DNA from 2 places in the Pseudoduganella sp. GW821-FHT05F09 genome. Region 1 is predicted to be linked to the other one. Evidence: predicted binding sites of a transcription regulator. Region 1 holds the regulator's gene; the other holds the start of a gene.
What was found. The regulator sigma-54, encoded in region 1, starts transcription at its own class of promoters, with help from an activator protein. The targets are predictions, from matches to a motif close to TGGCANGNAANCTGCTTT.
Positions count from the first base shown of each region.

Region 2: a site for sigma-54 is predicted at 3,733-3,750, ahead of AC07S4_RS21550 (ammonium transporter). Genes of this name have one in related genera too.

Region 1 is NZ_JBWKSD010000007.1:87,898-95,338, forward strand. Features, by position in the region: gene AC07S4_RS22140 (KpsF/GutQ family sugar-phosphate isomerase) at 1-628, shown strand, start outside; gene AC07S4_RS22145 (KdsC family phosphatase) at 630-1,169, shown strand; gene lptC (LPS export ABC transporter periplasmic protein LptC) at 1,208-1,804, shown strand; gene lptA (lipopolysaccharide transport periplasmic protein LptA) at 1,819-2,415, shown strand; gene lptB (LPS export ABC transporter ATP-binding protein) at 2,418-3,179, shown strand; gene AC07S4_RS22165 (RNA polymerase factor sigma-54) at 3,195-4,679, shown strand; gene hpf (ribosome hibernation-promoting factor, HPF/YfiA family) at 4,749-5,105, shown strand; gene AC07S4_RS22175 (enoyl-CoA hydratase/isomerase family protein) at 5,201-6,280, shown strand; gene rapZ (RNase adapter RapZ) at 6,305-7,168, opposite strand; gene hprK (HPr(Ser) kinase/phosphatase) at 7,240-7,441, opposite strand, start outside.
Region 2 is NZ_JBWKSD010000006.1:407,840-415,280, forward strand. Features, by position in the region: gene AC07S4_RS21535 (prolyl oligopeptidase family serine peptidase) at 1-410, shown strand, start outside; gene AC07S4_RS21540 (zinc-dependent metalloprotease) at 526-3,000, shown strand; gene AC07S4_RS21545 (DUF5625 family protein) at 3,001-3,555, opposite strand; gene AC07S4_RS21550 (ammonium transporter) at 3,798-5,000, shown strand; gene AC07S4_RS21555 (helix-turn-helix domain-containing protein) at 5,042-5,617, opposite strand; gene kbl (glycine C-acetyltransferase) at 5,792-6,997, shown strand; gene AC07S4_RS21565 (NAD-dependent epimerase/dehydratase family protein) at 7,020-7,441, shown strand, end outside.

The sequences.
Region 1 (7,441 bases):
CATGGGCAGCACCCTGATTTCCATGACCGGCAAGCCCGGCTCCAGCCTGGCCAAGCTGGCCGACGTGCACCTGGACGTGTCGGTCGACAAGGAAGCCTGCCCGATGAACCTGGCGCCCACCGCCAGCACCACCGTGACCCTGGCGCTGGGCGACGCGCTGGCCGTGGCGCTGCTGGACCTGCGCGGCTTCAAGGAGGAAGACTTCGCCCGCTCGCATCCGGGCGGCGCCCTGGGCCGCCGCCTGCTGACCCATGTGCGCGACGTGATGCGCAGCGGCGACGCGGTTCCCGCCGTGGGCCTGGACACGCGCCTGCCGGACGCGCTGCTGGAAATCACCCAGAAGGGCATGGGCATGACCGCCATCGTCGACGCGGACAAGCGCCCGGTGGGCGTGTTCACCGACGGCGATTTGCGCCGCATGATAGAAAAAGTGCAGGATTTCAGCAAAGTGATCATCCGCGATGTGATGCACGCCAATCCGCGCAGCATTTCGCCTGATAAGCTGGCGGTGGACGCCGTCGCCATCATGGAGCAGTTCCGCATCAACCAGATGCTGGTGGTGGACGCGGACGGCAAGCTGGCCGGCGCGCTGCATATCCACGACCTGACCCGCGCCAAGGTGATCTGAGATGAACCAAGCCTACAACCTGGAAAACGTGGCGCGCGCCGCCAAAATCAAGCTGATGATCTTCGACGTGGACGGCGTGCTCACCGACGGCAGCCTGCACTACGGCCCGGATGGCGAAGTGATGAAGACCTTCAATGTGCACGACGGCCTGGGCATCAAGCTGCTGCAGGAAGCCGGCATTCTGACCGCCATCATCAGCGCGCGCCGTTCGCCGCAGGTGACGGCCCGCGCCAAGGACCTGGGCATCGAGTTTGTGCACCAGGGCGGCCACGACAAGCTGACCCCGTTCAACGACCTGCTGGCCAAGACCGGCCTGGGCGCGGACGAGGTGGGCTTTATCGGCGACGACGTGGTGGACCTGACGATATTGAAGCGCGTGGGCTTCGCCGTGGGCGTGCCCAACGGCCGCGCCGACGTGCTGAGCCGCGTGCACCACGTGACCGGGGCGCACGGCGGCCGCGGCGCGGTGCGCGAGGTGTGCGAGTTCGTGCTGCGCGCCACCGGCAATTACGACAAGGTCATGGCCCAGTTCCTGGTCTGAAGGGTCATGATGCAGAGGTTTAATAATGCAGGGGTTGAATGATGCGTAAACGTACCGCGCACCGCTGGCGCCTGAGCATGACCCTGGTGATCGGGGTCTTTTTCGCCTTCGGCACCTTCTGGCTGGTGCAACTGATGAACCGGGGCGAGGAGGACATGCTGGCCGACAAGCGCCTGAACGAGCCCGATTACATCATCGAGCAGTTCAGCGTGGTGCGCATGGCCAAGGACGGCAAGCCGAGCTATATCGTGTCCGGCGACAAGCTGGTGCACCGGCCCATCGACGACGCCTCGGAGATCGACAAGCCGGTGGTGCGCAACCTGAGCAGCGCGCACCCGCCGATGGACATGAAGGCCGACCACGCCCGCGTGGACGAGAACAACTCGCGCGTGCAGTTGAAGGGCAATGTGCAGATCGACCGCGCAGCGCAGGACAAGGGCCAGGCGATGCAGATGACGACGCAGGCGCTCACCGTCTACCCGGACGAGGACCGCATGGAAACCAACCAGGCCGTGCAGATCGTGCAGGGCGGCGCCACCGCCACCGGCGCGGGCATGAAGGCGAACAACGCCACGCGCCAGGTTGTACTGCAGGGACGCGGGCGGATTGTGTATCCGCCGGCGCAAACTAAATAGTGAATGGACAGACGATGAAAAAACTCCTGATTTCGGCCCTGCTGCTGTGCGCGGCCGGGCTGGTGCAGGCCGAGAAGGCCGACTCCACCAAGCCCACGCTGATCGACTACGACAACGCCGACGTCGACGACGTCAAGCAGATCAGCACCTTCACCGGCAACGTGGTGCTCACGCGCGGCACGCTGCTGATGAAAGCGGCCAAGGCGGTCGTGACCAAGGACCCGCAAGGTTACCAGTACGTGACGCTCACCAGCGCCGGCGGCAAGCCGACCACCTTCCGCCAGAAGCGCGACGGCGAAGGCGAGCAGTGGATGGAAGGCGAGGCCGAGCGCATCGAATACGACGGCAAGAACGAGCTGGTGAAGCTGTTCGTGCGCGCCAAGGTGCGCCGCCTGGAAGGCAGCAAGCCGAGCGACGAAGTGTCGGGCGAGTTCATCTCCTACGACAGCCGCCGCGAGCAGTTCAGCGTGCGCAACACCGCCAGCGGCGAAGGCAAGACCGGCGGCGGCCGCGGCACCATGGTGATCCAGCCGTCCACGCCCAAGCCGGCCGCCCCGGCCGCTCCTGCTGCGCCGGCCGCGCCGGTACAGCAACCGCCAGCGGGGAAATAACCATGGCTGAAGCAATGCAAAGCTGCGCCAGCACCCTGGTGGTGCGCGGACTGCAGAAGTCCTACGGCAAGCGCCAGGTGGTGCACGACGTGTCGCTGCAGGTGGAATGCGGCGAAGTGGTGGGCCTGCTGGGCCCCAACGGCGCCGGCAAGACCACCTCCTTCTACATGATCGTGGGCCTGGTGCCGTCCGACGCGGGCAGCATCGACATCGCCGGCGTGGACGTGTCGAGCATGCCCATCCACCAGCGCGCCACGCTGGGCCTGTCCTACCTGCCGCAGGAGGCTTCGGTGTTCCGCAAGCTGACGGTGGAGGAGAACATCCGCGCCGTGCTGGAGATCCAGAAGGTCAACGGCAAGGCGCTGAGCAAGCAGGAGATCAACGAGCGCCTGGACCGCCTGCTGGCCGACCTGCAGATCGAGAAGCTGCGCGAGAACGCGGCGCTGTCGCTGTCGGGCGGCGAGCGCCGCCGGGTGGAGATTGCGCGCGCGCTGGCCACCAACCCGCGCTTCGTGCTGCTCGACGAGCCGTTCGCCGGCGTCGATCCGATCGCCGTGATCGAGATCCAGCGCATCGTGCGCTTCCTCAAGGAGCGCGGCATCGGCGTGCTGATCACCGACCACAACGTGCGCGAGACGCTGGGCATTTGCGACCGCGCCTACATCATCAACCAGGGCAGCGTGCTGGCGTCCGGCCGTCCGGACGACATCATCGCCGACGAATCGGTGCGGCGCGTCTACCTCGGCGAACACTTCCGCATGTAATTCCTGACCCAGCCCATGAAACAGTCACTGCAACTCCGCACCTCTCAGCACCTGGCGCTGACGCCGCAACTGCAGCAGTCGATCCGATTGCTGCAGCTGTCCACGCTGGAGCTGCACCAGGAACTGGAACAGCTGCTGGGCGAAAATCCGCTGCTGGAGCGCCTGGATGATCCGCTGGACCGCTCGCTGCGCCTGCTCGGCGACGGCGCCATCAACCAGACCCAGTCCGACGGCGCCGACGCGTCGCCCGCCGACGTGGGCGCGCCGGCGCAGGACAGCGCGCCGGCCGGCGAGGGCGATCCCTTCGACGGCGCCGGCGGCGACAGCGCCAGCGGCGCCGAGGCCGACACCGACTGGAGCGACGCCGGCCGCAGCAAGGCGCCGGACGACGAGGACTCGCGCCCGCAGCTCGAAGCGAGCCACTGCACCCTGCGCGAGCACCTGATGGAGCAGATGCGCGTGACCGTGCAGCAGCCGCGCGACCGCGTGCTGATGGAGCTCATCATCGACGCGCTGGACGAGAACGGCTATCTGGAAGAGCCGCTGGAAGAGATCCATGCACGCCTGCCGGAAGAGGCGGACGTGGAGCTGGAAGAGCTGCAAACGGCGCTGACCCTGCTGCAAAGTTTCGACCCCATCGGCGTGGGCGCGCGCAGCGCCTCCGAGTGCCTGGCGCTGCAGATCAAGCGCATGCCCGGCGTGCCGCTGGTCACGCGCCGCATGGCCATCTGCATCGTGGAAAAACACCTGGCCTGGTTCGCGCAGCGCGAATTCAACAAGCTGAAAAAAGCCCTCGATTGCGACGACGAGGACCTGCGCGAAGCGCAGGCGGTGATACGCCAGTGCAATCCGCACCCGGGCGCCGAGTTCGCTTCCGACGTGTCCGACTACGTGGTGCCGGATGTGATCGTGAAGAAGGCGCGCAATGGCTGGCAGGTCTCCTTGAACAACGACGTGATGCCGCGCCTGCGCGTAAACGCGCTGTACGCCAACATGCTCAAGCAGGGCAAGGGCGAGTCGGCCATGGGCGCGCAGCTGCAGGAAGCCAAGTGGCTGATCAAGAATATGCGCCAGCGTTTCGACACGATTTTGCGCGTGGCGCAGGCGATAGTAGAAAGGCAAAAGAACTTTTTCAGCCATGGCGCGGTTGCCATGAGACCCCTTGTGTTGCGTGAAATTGCTGATACACTGGGACTACACGAGAGCACTATTTCTCGGGTAACAACTCAGAAATACATGCTGACTCCGCATGGGATGTTTGAGTTGAAATATTTCTTTGGCAGCCACGTCGCCACCGAAGCAGGAGGAGAAGCATCCTCGACGGCGATACGGGCGCTGATAGTGCAACTGACAGGAGCTGAAGACCCGAAAAATCCTTTATCCGACAGTAAGATTGCGGACATGCTGGGAGAACAGGGCATGGTAATTGCGCGACGGACTGTTGCCAAATATCGCGAAGCCTTGAAAATCCCTCCGGTAAGTCTGCGTAAAGCTTTGTAGTTTTACTTGGGTTCCCCTGCGCTCAAATAACATTCGATAGCGCATGAGCCCTTATCTTTAGGAGTGTGTATGAATCTCACCATCAGTGGACATCATCTCGAAGTGACCCCCGCCATCCGTGAATACGTGCAGAACAAGCTGGAACGGGTAAAGCGCCATTTCGATCAAGTTATTGATATTGCTGTCATCCTGACTGTAGATAACCTCACCGAGAAAGACAAAAGGCAAAAAGCCGAGATCAACCTGCGCATGTCCGGCAAGACTGTGTACGTGGAAAGCCTGTCGCAAGACCTGTATGCTGCCATCGATACGCTGATCGACAAACTGGACCGCCAAGTCATGAAGTACAAGGCCAAAGTGCAGGAGCATGGCCACGACGCCATCAAGCATCTCCCGGACACGTACGAGCCTGCCGCCACCGCATAAGACGGTCACCGGCACTCCCAACAAAGGGCGCATCTGGCGCCCTTTTTTGCGCCCGCGCTAAAATGGCTGTCTAACAATTATTGAGACAATCAGCCATGAGCGAGCACGTCATCACCCAGGTTGCCAACGCCGCCGGCATCATCACCCTCGACCGCCCCAAGGCGCTCAACTCCCTGTCCCTGTCCATGGTGCGCGCGCTGACCGCCGCGCTGCTGGCCTGGCGCGGCGATGCCGCCGTGGCCGCCGTCGTGATCCGCAGCAGCAGCGCGAAGGCCTTTTGCGCCGGCGGCGACATCCGCTTCTTCCATGAAGTGGGCAACGCCACGCCGCAGGGCGGCAGCGCGCTGCTGGAGGACTTCTTCACCGAGGAATACGCCCTCAACCACCTGATCCACTATTACCCTAAACCGTATATCGCATTAATGGACGGCGTGGTGATGGGCGGCGGCATGGGCATCTCGCAGGGCGGCCCCGGCTGCGGCGTGCGCATCGTGACCGACCGCACCAAGATGGCCATGCCGGAAGTGAACATCGGCCTGTTCCCGGACGTGGGCGGCAGCCATTTCCTGTCGCACGCGCCGGGCAGCCTGGGGCGCTACCTGGGCCTGACCGGGCTGACCGTGGGCGCGGCCGACGCGCTGTACGTGGGCCTGGCGGACTACTACGTGCCGGAGGCCCGCTGGAGCGCGCTGGGCGAGCTGCTGCAGGCCACGCCGGGCGCAGGGCTGCGCGATGCGGTCGCGGCCTTTGCGGGCGGCGTGGGCAGTGCTGGCGCTGGCGTGCTGGAAACCGAACGCGCCGCCATCGAGCGTCACTTCGCGGCGGACAGCGTGGCGGCCATCATGGCCTCGCTGGCGGGCGACGAGGGCGCGTTCGCGCAGAAGGCGCTGAAAGCCATGCAAAGCCGCTCGCCGCTGATGATGTGCGTGACGCTGGAGCTGTTGAAGCGCGGCGCGCGGATGGACGTGGCGGACTGCCTGCGCATGGAGCGCAACCTGGTGCGCCGCAATTTCGAACATGGAGAAGTGCTGGAAGGCGTGCGCGCGCTGGTGATCGACAAGGACAACGCGCCGAAATGGTCGCCCGCCACGCTGGAGGAGGTGACGCCGGAGATGGTGGAGGCCTTTTTCGCGCCGCCGTGGCCAGCGCACGCCCATCCTTTGCGCCACCTGTGACGGCGGGTTACGCGCCCTGATCCATCACGACTGCTCGCGGTGCCGCAACACCACACGTTCCGTCGGATGGAAATGCCGCGCGAGCCGCTCGGCCATATACACCGAGCGGTGCTGCCCGCCCGTGCAGCCCACCGCCACCGTCAGATAGCTGCGGTTATCGGTCTTGAACGACGGCAGCCACTTGCTGACGAAGTCGCGGATATCCTTGAACATTTCCTCCGCGCTGGGCTGCGCGTCCAGGAAGGCGATCACCGGCGCGTCGCGGCCCGTCATCGGGCGCAGCGCCAGGTCGTAATAAGGATTCGGAATCGCCCGCACATCGAACACGAAGTCCGCGTCCAGCGGCACGCCCACCTTGAAAGCAAAGGACTCGAAGAACAGCGTCAGCGGCGCGTTCTCGCTTTGCACCAGGTCCTTGATCCAGGCGCGCAGCTTGTTGGCGCTCAGCTCCGAGGTATCGATCACATGCCCCAGCTGCTCGATGGCCGACAGCCGCTCGCGTTCTTCCGAGATGCATTCGATCAGCGTGCGGCGCGCGGCCGGATTCTGGCCCGGCTTCAATTCATGCGACAGGGGATGGCTGCGGCGCGTTTCCGAGAAGCGCGCCACCAGCGAATGCGTGTTCGCCGTGAGATACATGATCTTGACGTCATGCCCCTGCTGGCGCAGGGCCTGCACGGCGTCCGGCAAGCTGGCCAGCGACTCGGCGCTGCGCGCGTCGACCGCCACGGCCAGCGCCTGCGCGCCCTCGTCGGTCAGCTGCAGCACCAGGTGCGCCAGCAGCGCCGGCGGCAGATTGTCCACACAATAATAGCCCGTGTCCTCGAGGACATTCAGGGCGACGGATTTTCCAGAGCCGGATATACCGGTGATGAGCACGATACGCATAGCTGAAGATGATACATCAAGACTACGCGATAGGTGCGTTAGCACACCAATTGGCGGCGGATGACGACTTATCAGTCCCCGCTCATGGCCTGCCGCTGGCGTTCCATGAACTCCTGCAGCGTATCAATGCCGCGCAGCTGCAGGATGGTATTGCGCACCGCAGCCTCCAGCAGCACCGCGATATTGCGGCCGGCCGCCACGGGAATGACCACCTTGCGGATCGGGAGTCCCAGCACGTCCTCGGTAGGGAACTGGAACGGCAGCCGCTCCACT
Region 2 (7,441 bases), on a different contig from region 1:
TGCCGGCGGTGGGCGTGATGGACATGCTGCGCTTCCAGAAGTTCACCATCGGCTGGGCCTGGACCTCGGACTACGGCTCGTCGGACAACGCGGAAGAGTTCAAGGCCCTGGTCAAGTACTCGCCGCTGCACAACCTGAAGTCGGGCGGCTGCTACCCGGCCACCATGGTCACCACCGCCGACCATGACGACCGCGTGGTGCCGGCGCACAGCTTCAAGTTCGCCGCCGCAGCGCAAGCCGCGCAAGCGGGCGCCAACCCCATCCTGATCCGCATCGAAACCAAAGCCGGCCACGGCGCCGGCAAGCCGACTGCGAAACAGATCGAAGAAGTGGCCGACCGCTGGGGCTTCCTGACCCGCGCCCTGAACATGGGCGCCCCCGCAGCCCCCGTCGCCGGCGCCATGCAATAAGGCAATACCAACCCTGACCCCTTTTTGCTTGTAAGCAAAAAGGGGTCAGGGTTAGTTTATCTTTGCAGCAAGCCGCGCCTTTCGGGGCGCGTTTTACTATCTACGGATGACGCTCATGACCAAGCCTGCCTCGCTGCCCGTTTCGCTGCTTGTTTCCTTGTTTTCTGCGCAATTGCTGATTGCCGCTCCTTCGTTTGCCGCCGAGGCGCCGAGGACGCTGGCGGACCATACCCGGGGCCTGCAGGCGGCGCCCGGATTTATCGACGTTTGGCGCGATGGCGACAAGGGCAGGGTGCTGCTCTCCGTGGCCGCGCTGGACCAGCCTTTTTTGCTGGTGAGCTCGCTGCCATACGCGCTGGGCTCGAACGATGTGGGCCTGGACCGGGGCCAGCCCGGCGAGGTGAAGATGGTGCGCTTCCAGAAGCACGGCAGCCGCTTGTTCCTGGTGCAGGACAACACGCGCTTCGTCGCCAACTCGCGCGATGCCGATGAGCGCGCCGCCGTCGCGGAGTCCTTCGCCGGCGCCGTACTGTGGGCTGGCGATATCCTTGCCAGCGACGGCGGCAAGCACCTGGTGGATTTCTCCAGCTTCCTGCTGGCCGACCAGCACGGCGTGGCCAGCCGCCTTGCTGGCGCGAAGCAGGGCGCCTACGGCGTGGATGCGAAGCGTAGCGCCGTGCTGCCCGCGCTGGCCAAGAGCTTCCCTGACAACACCGAACTGGAGGCCTTGCTCACTTTCCAGGGACCGGGCCAGGGCGACTTCGTCAAGCAGGTGGCGGCCGATCCGGCCAGCCTGTCCCTGCGCCAGCACATCAGCCTGGTGCGCCTGCCCGACGCTGCCGCCTACAGCCCGCGCAGCTACCATCCGGCCTCCGGCGGCTTCGACACCGGCTACTACGACTTTGCCACGCCGCTGGCCAAGAGCCTGGACGTGCGCTGGCAAGTGCGCCACCGGCTGGAGAAGTCCGACCCCGCCGCAGTGGCGGCCGGCGCGCCCTCCTCAGTGAAAAAACCCATCGTCTACTACGTGGACCGGGGCGCGCCCGAGCCGGTGCGCAGCGCTTTGCTGGACGGCGCGCGCTGGTGGGCCAGCGCCTTCGAGAAGGCCGGCTTCAAGGACGCTTACCGCGTCGAACTGCTGCCAGAGGGTGCCGATGCGATGGACGTGCGCTACAACGTCATCACCTGGACCCATCGCGCCACGCGCGGCTGGTCCTACGGCAATGCGCTGGCCGATCCGCGCACGGGCCAGATCATCCGGGGCGCGGTCAACCTCGGCTCGCAGCGCGTGCGGCAGGACATCCTCATCGCCGAAAGCCTGCTGGCGCCCTATGGAAAGACCGGCGGCGCCGACAAGCAGAAGCTGGCCGAAGCCATGGCCCTGGCGCGCCTGCGCCAACTGTCCGCGCACGAAGTGGGCCACACACTGGGCTTCGCGCACAACTTCTCGGCCAGCCGCCACGCCAACGGCTCGGTGATGGACTATCCGCATCCCATCCTCAAGCTCGATGCCCAGGGCGGGATCGACCTGCAGGATGCCTACGGTGTCGGCGTCGGCCCCTGGGACGACTACATCGTCAAGCACATCTACGGCCAGTTCCCCGGCGACGAACAGGCTGCACTGGCCAAGCTGCGAGCGGAAGCACGGGCCGCAGGCCTCGAATACACCAGCGACAGCGACGCCCGCTCGGCCGGTTCCGTGCATCCGCAAGGCCTGCTGTGGGACTTCGGCCCGGATTCCATCAAGACCTGGGACGGATTGAGCGCCGTGCGCCGCCGCGCGCTGGAGCAGTTTTCCTTCGACGTGCTGCCCAATGAGCGCCAGGCCGGCGAGCTGGAAGCGCGGCTGGTGCCGGTCTACCTGCTGCAGCGCTACCAGGGCGAAGCGCTGGCGCGCCTGCTTGGCGGCGGCGATTTTGAATACACCACCAGCGGCGACATCAAATCCGGCCTGGCGAAAGGCGGCGTGCGCGTCGTCCCCGCGGGCACGCAGCGCCAGGCCTTGTCCCGCCTGGCGGACACGCTGCGCGCCGAATACCTGGCGTTGCCGGCCAACGTGCTAGACCTGCTCACGCCGCCCGCGCAAGGCTTCGAACGCAACCGGGAATATTTCCAGACCCGGATGGACAGCGTGTTCGACGCGTTGTCGGCAGCGGAGGCGGGCGCCGCGCAAAGCGTTGGCTTCCTGCTGGACGCGGCGCGCATGAACCGCCTGTCCTGGCAGCATGCGCGCGATGCGCAGCTACCCGGTGCGGCCGAGACGGTCGGCCTGCTGCTGCAGCGCAGCTGGAAGCGCGAGCCCGTGCCTGCCGCTATCGTTGGCGGCGAAACGGTGCAGATCGCCGCCAACTGGGTGCTGCTGGACGGCATGCTGAATCTGCTCGAAGCCGGCAAGCTGCACGCAGGCGTGCAAGCCGAACTGCGCGGCGTGGCGGGCGAGTTTGCCGCCTGGCTGGCAAAGAACCCGGGCCAGGGCGCGACGGCCAGCAGCCGCAAACAGGCGATGGAACTGGTGCGCGCCTATCTGACCGATCCCCGCAGCGTGAAGCTGCGCGCCATGCCGGCGGTTCCGCCCGGCGCGCCGATCTGATTATTTGGCGTGCCCGGACACCAGCATGAATGAGGTCTTGATGCCGGCCAGCTCCGGCAGCGCGCCGGGGCTGGACACCTCGGCGCTGTAGTCGCCGCGCACCAGGTCGATCCGGCCTATCCTCCGCAGCACCGCCATGTCCGCCCCGCCGGCGGCGAATTTGCATAGCGAGACGAAGGTCTGGTCGACCACCACCGCGCCGCCCGGCCGGCTCCGCACCACCACACGCACCGGTATGGGCTGGCCCAGCCCTTCGCGCCGCGCCAGCGGTATGTCCGCGTAGCTGGTTTTGCCCTCGCAATAGTCGCCGTCGTAGCGGGTACCGGCCACCTGGCCTATGCGCTGCAGGTCTTCCTTCGCTTGCGGGACGAAGCGCAGGTCGAACTCGTAGCTTTTGTCCACCGGCACCGTAAATGGCACCGTGACCGTGGGCGCCGCCGTGGACAGGGGCAGCGGCGTGTCCGGTATCAGCGGCGAGAACGCGCATAGGCCGGTGATAAACATGCCGACGCCGATGACGGATTTCTGGCACAGCGAGTAAGCGAGAGGACCCATGGCGGCGAGATGCTCCATTTCATTGCAGAGCGCCAAGTATGCCCCGTCTCTGCCGCGCCGTCACCAGCTATTGCGCACCATGAAAGCGCCCTGTCGTGGTGCGCCCGCACCGTTCCATGGCGCTTGGTGCAAACCGGAAACCCCTTGAAATCAAACGCTTAGCAATCCGCACCAAATTGGTACGACTTTTGCTTAAATGCATAGTCTTTATTTAATCATGCATCTTTTTGGGGAGTGGCTGTATGGCTGGTAACAATTCTGGTGCGGACGCGCTGTTTATCCTGCTTGGCGCCATCATGATTTTGGCGATGCATGCGGGGTTTGCGTTTCTCGAGCTAGGCACGGTGCGCAAGAAGAATCAGGTCAACGCGCTGGTGAAAATCCTGGTCGACTTCGCGGTGTCCACCATCGCCTATTTCTTTATCGGCTACGGCATCGCTTACGGCGTGCACTTTTTCTCCAGCGCGGACGTGCTGGCGGCCAGAAACGGCTACGAGCTGGTGAAATTCTTCTTCCTGCTAACGTTCGCCGCCGCCATCCCCGCCATCATCTCCGGCGGCATCGCCGAACGGGCGCGCTTCCATCCGCAGCTGATCGCCACCGCGCTGTTGGTGGGCTTTGTCTATCCCTTCTTTGAAGGCATGGTGTGGAACCACCGCTTCGGCTTCCAGGACTGGCTGCTGCACAGCTTTGGCGCCGAGTTCCATGACTTCGCCGGTTCCGTGGTGGTGCACGCGATGGGCGGCTGGGTTGCGCTGCCCGCCGTGCTGCTGCTGGGCGCGCGCCGTGGCCGCTACATGAAGAACGGCGCCATCGCGGCGCATCCGCCTTCGTCGATCCCTTTCCTGGCGCTGGGCGCGTGGATACTGACCGTGGGCTGGTTCGGCTTTAACGTGATGAGCGCGCAGGCGCTGGACAAGATGAACGGCCTGGTGGCCGTGAACTCGCTGATGGCGATGGTGGGCGGCACCCTGGTGGCCGTGCTGATGGGCAAGAACGACCCCGGCTTCGCCTACAACGGCCCGCTGGCCGGCCTGGTGGCGGTGTGCGCGGGTTCCGACCTGATGCATCCGCTGGGCGCGCTGGTCACCGGCGGCATCGCCGGCGCCATCTTCGTGTGGATGTTCACGCTGGCGCAGAATAAATGGAAGATCGACGATGTGCTCGGCGTGTGGCCCCTGCATGGCTTGTGCGGCGCCTGGGGCGGAATCGCGGCGGGCATTTTCGGGCTGAAAGGGCTGGGCGGCATGGGCGGCGTGGCCTTCGTGCCGCAGCTGCTGGGCACTTTGCTGGGCGTGGCCATCGCCGGCGCCTCCGGTTTCGCCATCTACGGCGCGCTGAAAGCCACCATGGGCCTGCGCCTGGACCCCGAGCAGGAATTCCAGGGCGCCGACCTGTCGGTGCACCGCATCACTTCCACCCCGGAGCGCGAGTCGAACTGGTGATTCCGGCGGCTATGCGCGCCAGCGCATAGCCTTGCTGCCACTTAGCGGTGGATCACGACCAGCAATGCCTTGGCCTCGGTCTTGCCCGCGTTGCGGATGGCATGATCGAGGTCGCCGGGGTAGCGGGCGGTGCCGCCCAGCTTGACCTTCTTCTTGGTGCCGCCCACTTCCAGCTCCATGGAGCCGTGCAGCACCGTCAAATGCTCGGTGGTGCCGGGGTCATGGGCTTGGGACACCAGCTCGCCGCCCGGCGCCAGCGTCAGTTCATACCACTCGTATTTTCCCGCCAGTTCCATCGGACCCAGGATGCGCATCGTGTAGCCGGCGTGCGCACCGGGCAGGGTGGGGGTTTCGTGCGCGTCCAGCACGCGTATGGTTTCGACAATTTTCCCCGGTTCGTCCAATAGCTCGCCGATCGGCACGCCCAGCGCATTGGCCAGGCGCCAGGTGATGGCGATGGTGGGATTGGCCTTTTCGCGCTCGATCTGCGACAGCATGGACTTGGACACGCCCGCTATGCGCGACAGGTCTTCCAGTGTCAGCCCGCGCGCCAGGCGCAGGCGTTGCAGGGCGGCGCCGACTTCCGGCGGGGCGTTATTCGTGGAGGCTGCTTTCATGCGTTTTTCATTCTTCGATATAGTGCAAAGTGTTGCAATGTTCAATGGAGTCCGGTAGGATTCGATATATTGAACTTGAGTTCGAAATAGCGGATTCGAGGAGTGCGGTGAAAAAAGTGGAGTAAACTCCAAGACACTCACAGCATAACCCCACACCACCAAAAGAGGAAGATCATGAGCGACCAAGCAAAAAACGCTTTCTACACCGGCCTGCAGCAGAATCTGGACAGCCTGCGCGAGCAGGGCCTGTACAAGCCGGAGCGCGTGATTGCTTCCCGCCAGGGCGCCGAGGTGGTGGCGCAGGACGGCCGCACGCTGATTAATATGTGCGCCAACAATTATCTGGGCCTGTCCGGCGAAGAGTGGGTGGCCCAGGCTTCCATCGACGCGACCGAAAAATACGGCTACGGCTTGTCCTCGGTGCGTTTCATCTGCGGCACGCAAACGGTGCACAAGGAGCTGGAGCAGGCCATTTCCGCCTTCCTCGGCACCGAAGACACAATCTTGTACGCGGCCGCCTTCGACGCCAACGGCGGCGTGTTCGAGCCGCTGTTCGACGAGAACGACGCCATCATTTCCGATGCGCTGAACCACGCCTCCATCATCGACGGCATCCGCCTGTGCAAGGCCGCGCGCTTCCGCTACGCCCACAACGACATGGCCGACCTGGAAAAGCAGCTGCAGGACGCATCCGGCAAGCGCAACAAGATCATCGTGACCGACGGCGTGTTTTCCATGGACGGCACCATCGCCCAGCTGGACAAGATCGTGGCGCTGGCCGAGCAGTACGGCGCGCTGGTGATGATCGATGAATGCCACGCCTCCGGCTTCATGGGCAAGACCGGCCGCGGCACGCACGAGCATCACAACGTGGTGGGCAAGATCGACATCATCACCGGCACGCTGGGCAAGGCCCTGGGCGGCGCCATGGGCGGCTTCACCTCCGGCCGCAAGGAAGTGATCGACACGCTGCGCCAGAAGTCGCGTCCTTACCTGTTCTCCAACACGCTGGCGCCGTCGATTGCCGGCGCGTCGCTGGAAGTGCTCAAGCGCCTGTCCGCCTCCACCGAGCTGCGCGACCGCCTGCACGAAAACACCGCCCATTTCCGCAAGGAGATCGAGCGCATTGGTTTCACCATCAAGCCGGGCACCCACCCTGTGGTGCCGGTCATGCTGTTCGAAGCGCCCGTGGCGCAGAAGTTCGCTGCACGAATGTATGAGCTGGGCGTTTTGCTCAGCGGCTTCTTCTACCCGGTAGTACCGATGGGCCAGGCCCGCGTCCGTGTGCAGCTCTCCGCCGCCCATACCCGCGAACAGCTGGACACCGTACTCGCAGCATTCGAGCAGGCAGGCCGTGAACTCGGCTTGCTGAAGAACTAAATCAAAGAACAGAAAGAACAGCATGGAACGCATCTTAGTAATCGGCGCCAACGGCCAGATCGGCAGTGAACTGGTGGACGCGCTGGCGCAGAAACACGGCGCCCAGAACGTCATCGCCACCGACATCGGCGCCAACAACGTCTACAACGCGGCACGCTACCAGGTGCTCAACGTATTGGACAAGGAAGCCCTGGAGACCCTGGTGGCTTCCGAAAACATCACCCAGGTGTACCAGCTGGCCGCCATGTTGTCGGCCACCGGCGAAGCGGCGCCGCTGAAAGCCTGGACGCTGAACATGGACGGCCTGCTGAACATTCTCGAAGTGGCGCGCGTGCGCGGCGAGGAAGGCAAGCCGCTGCGCGTGTTCTGGCCGTCGTCGATTGCTGCCTTCGGGCCCAACACGCCGTCGCACGACACGCCGCAGCTGACCATCATGGACCCGAC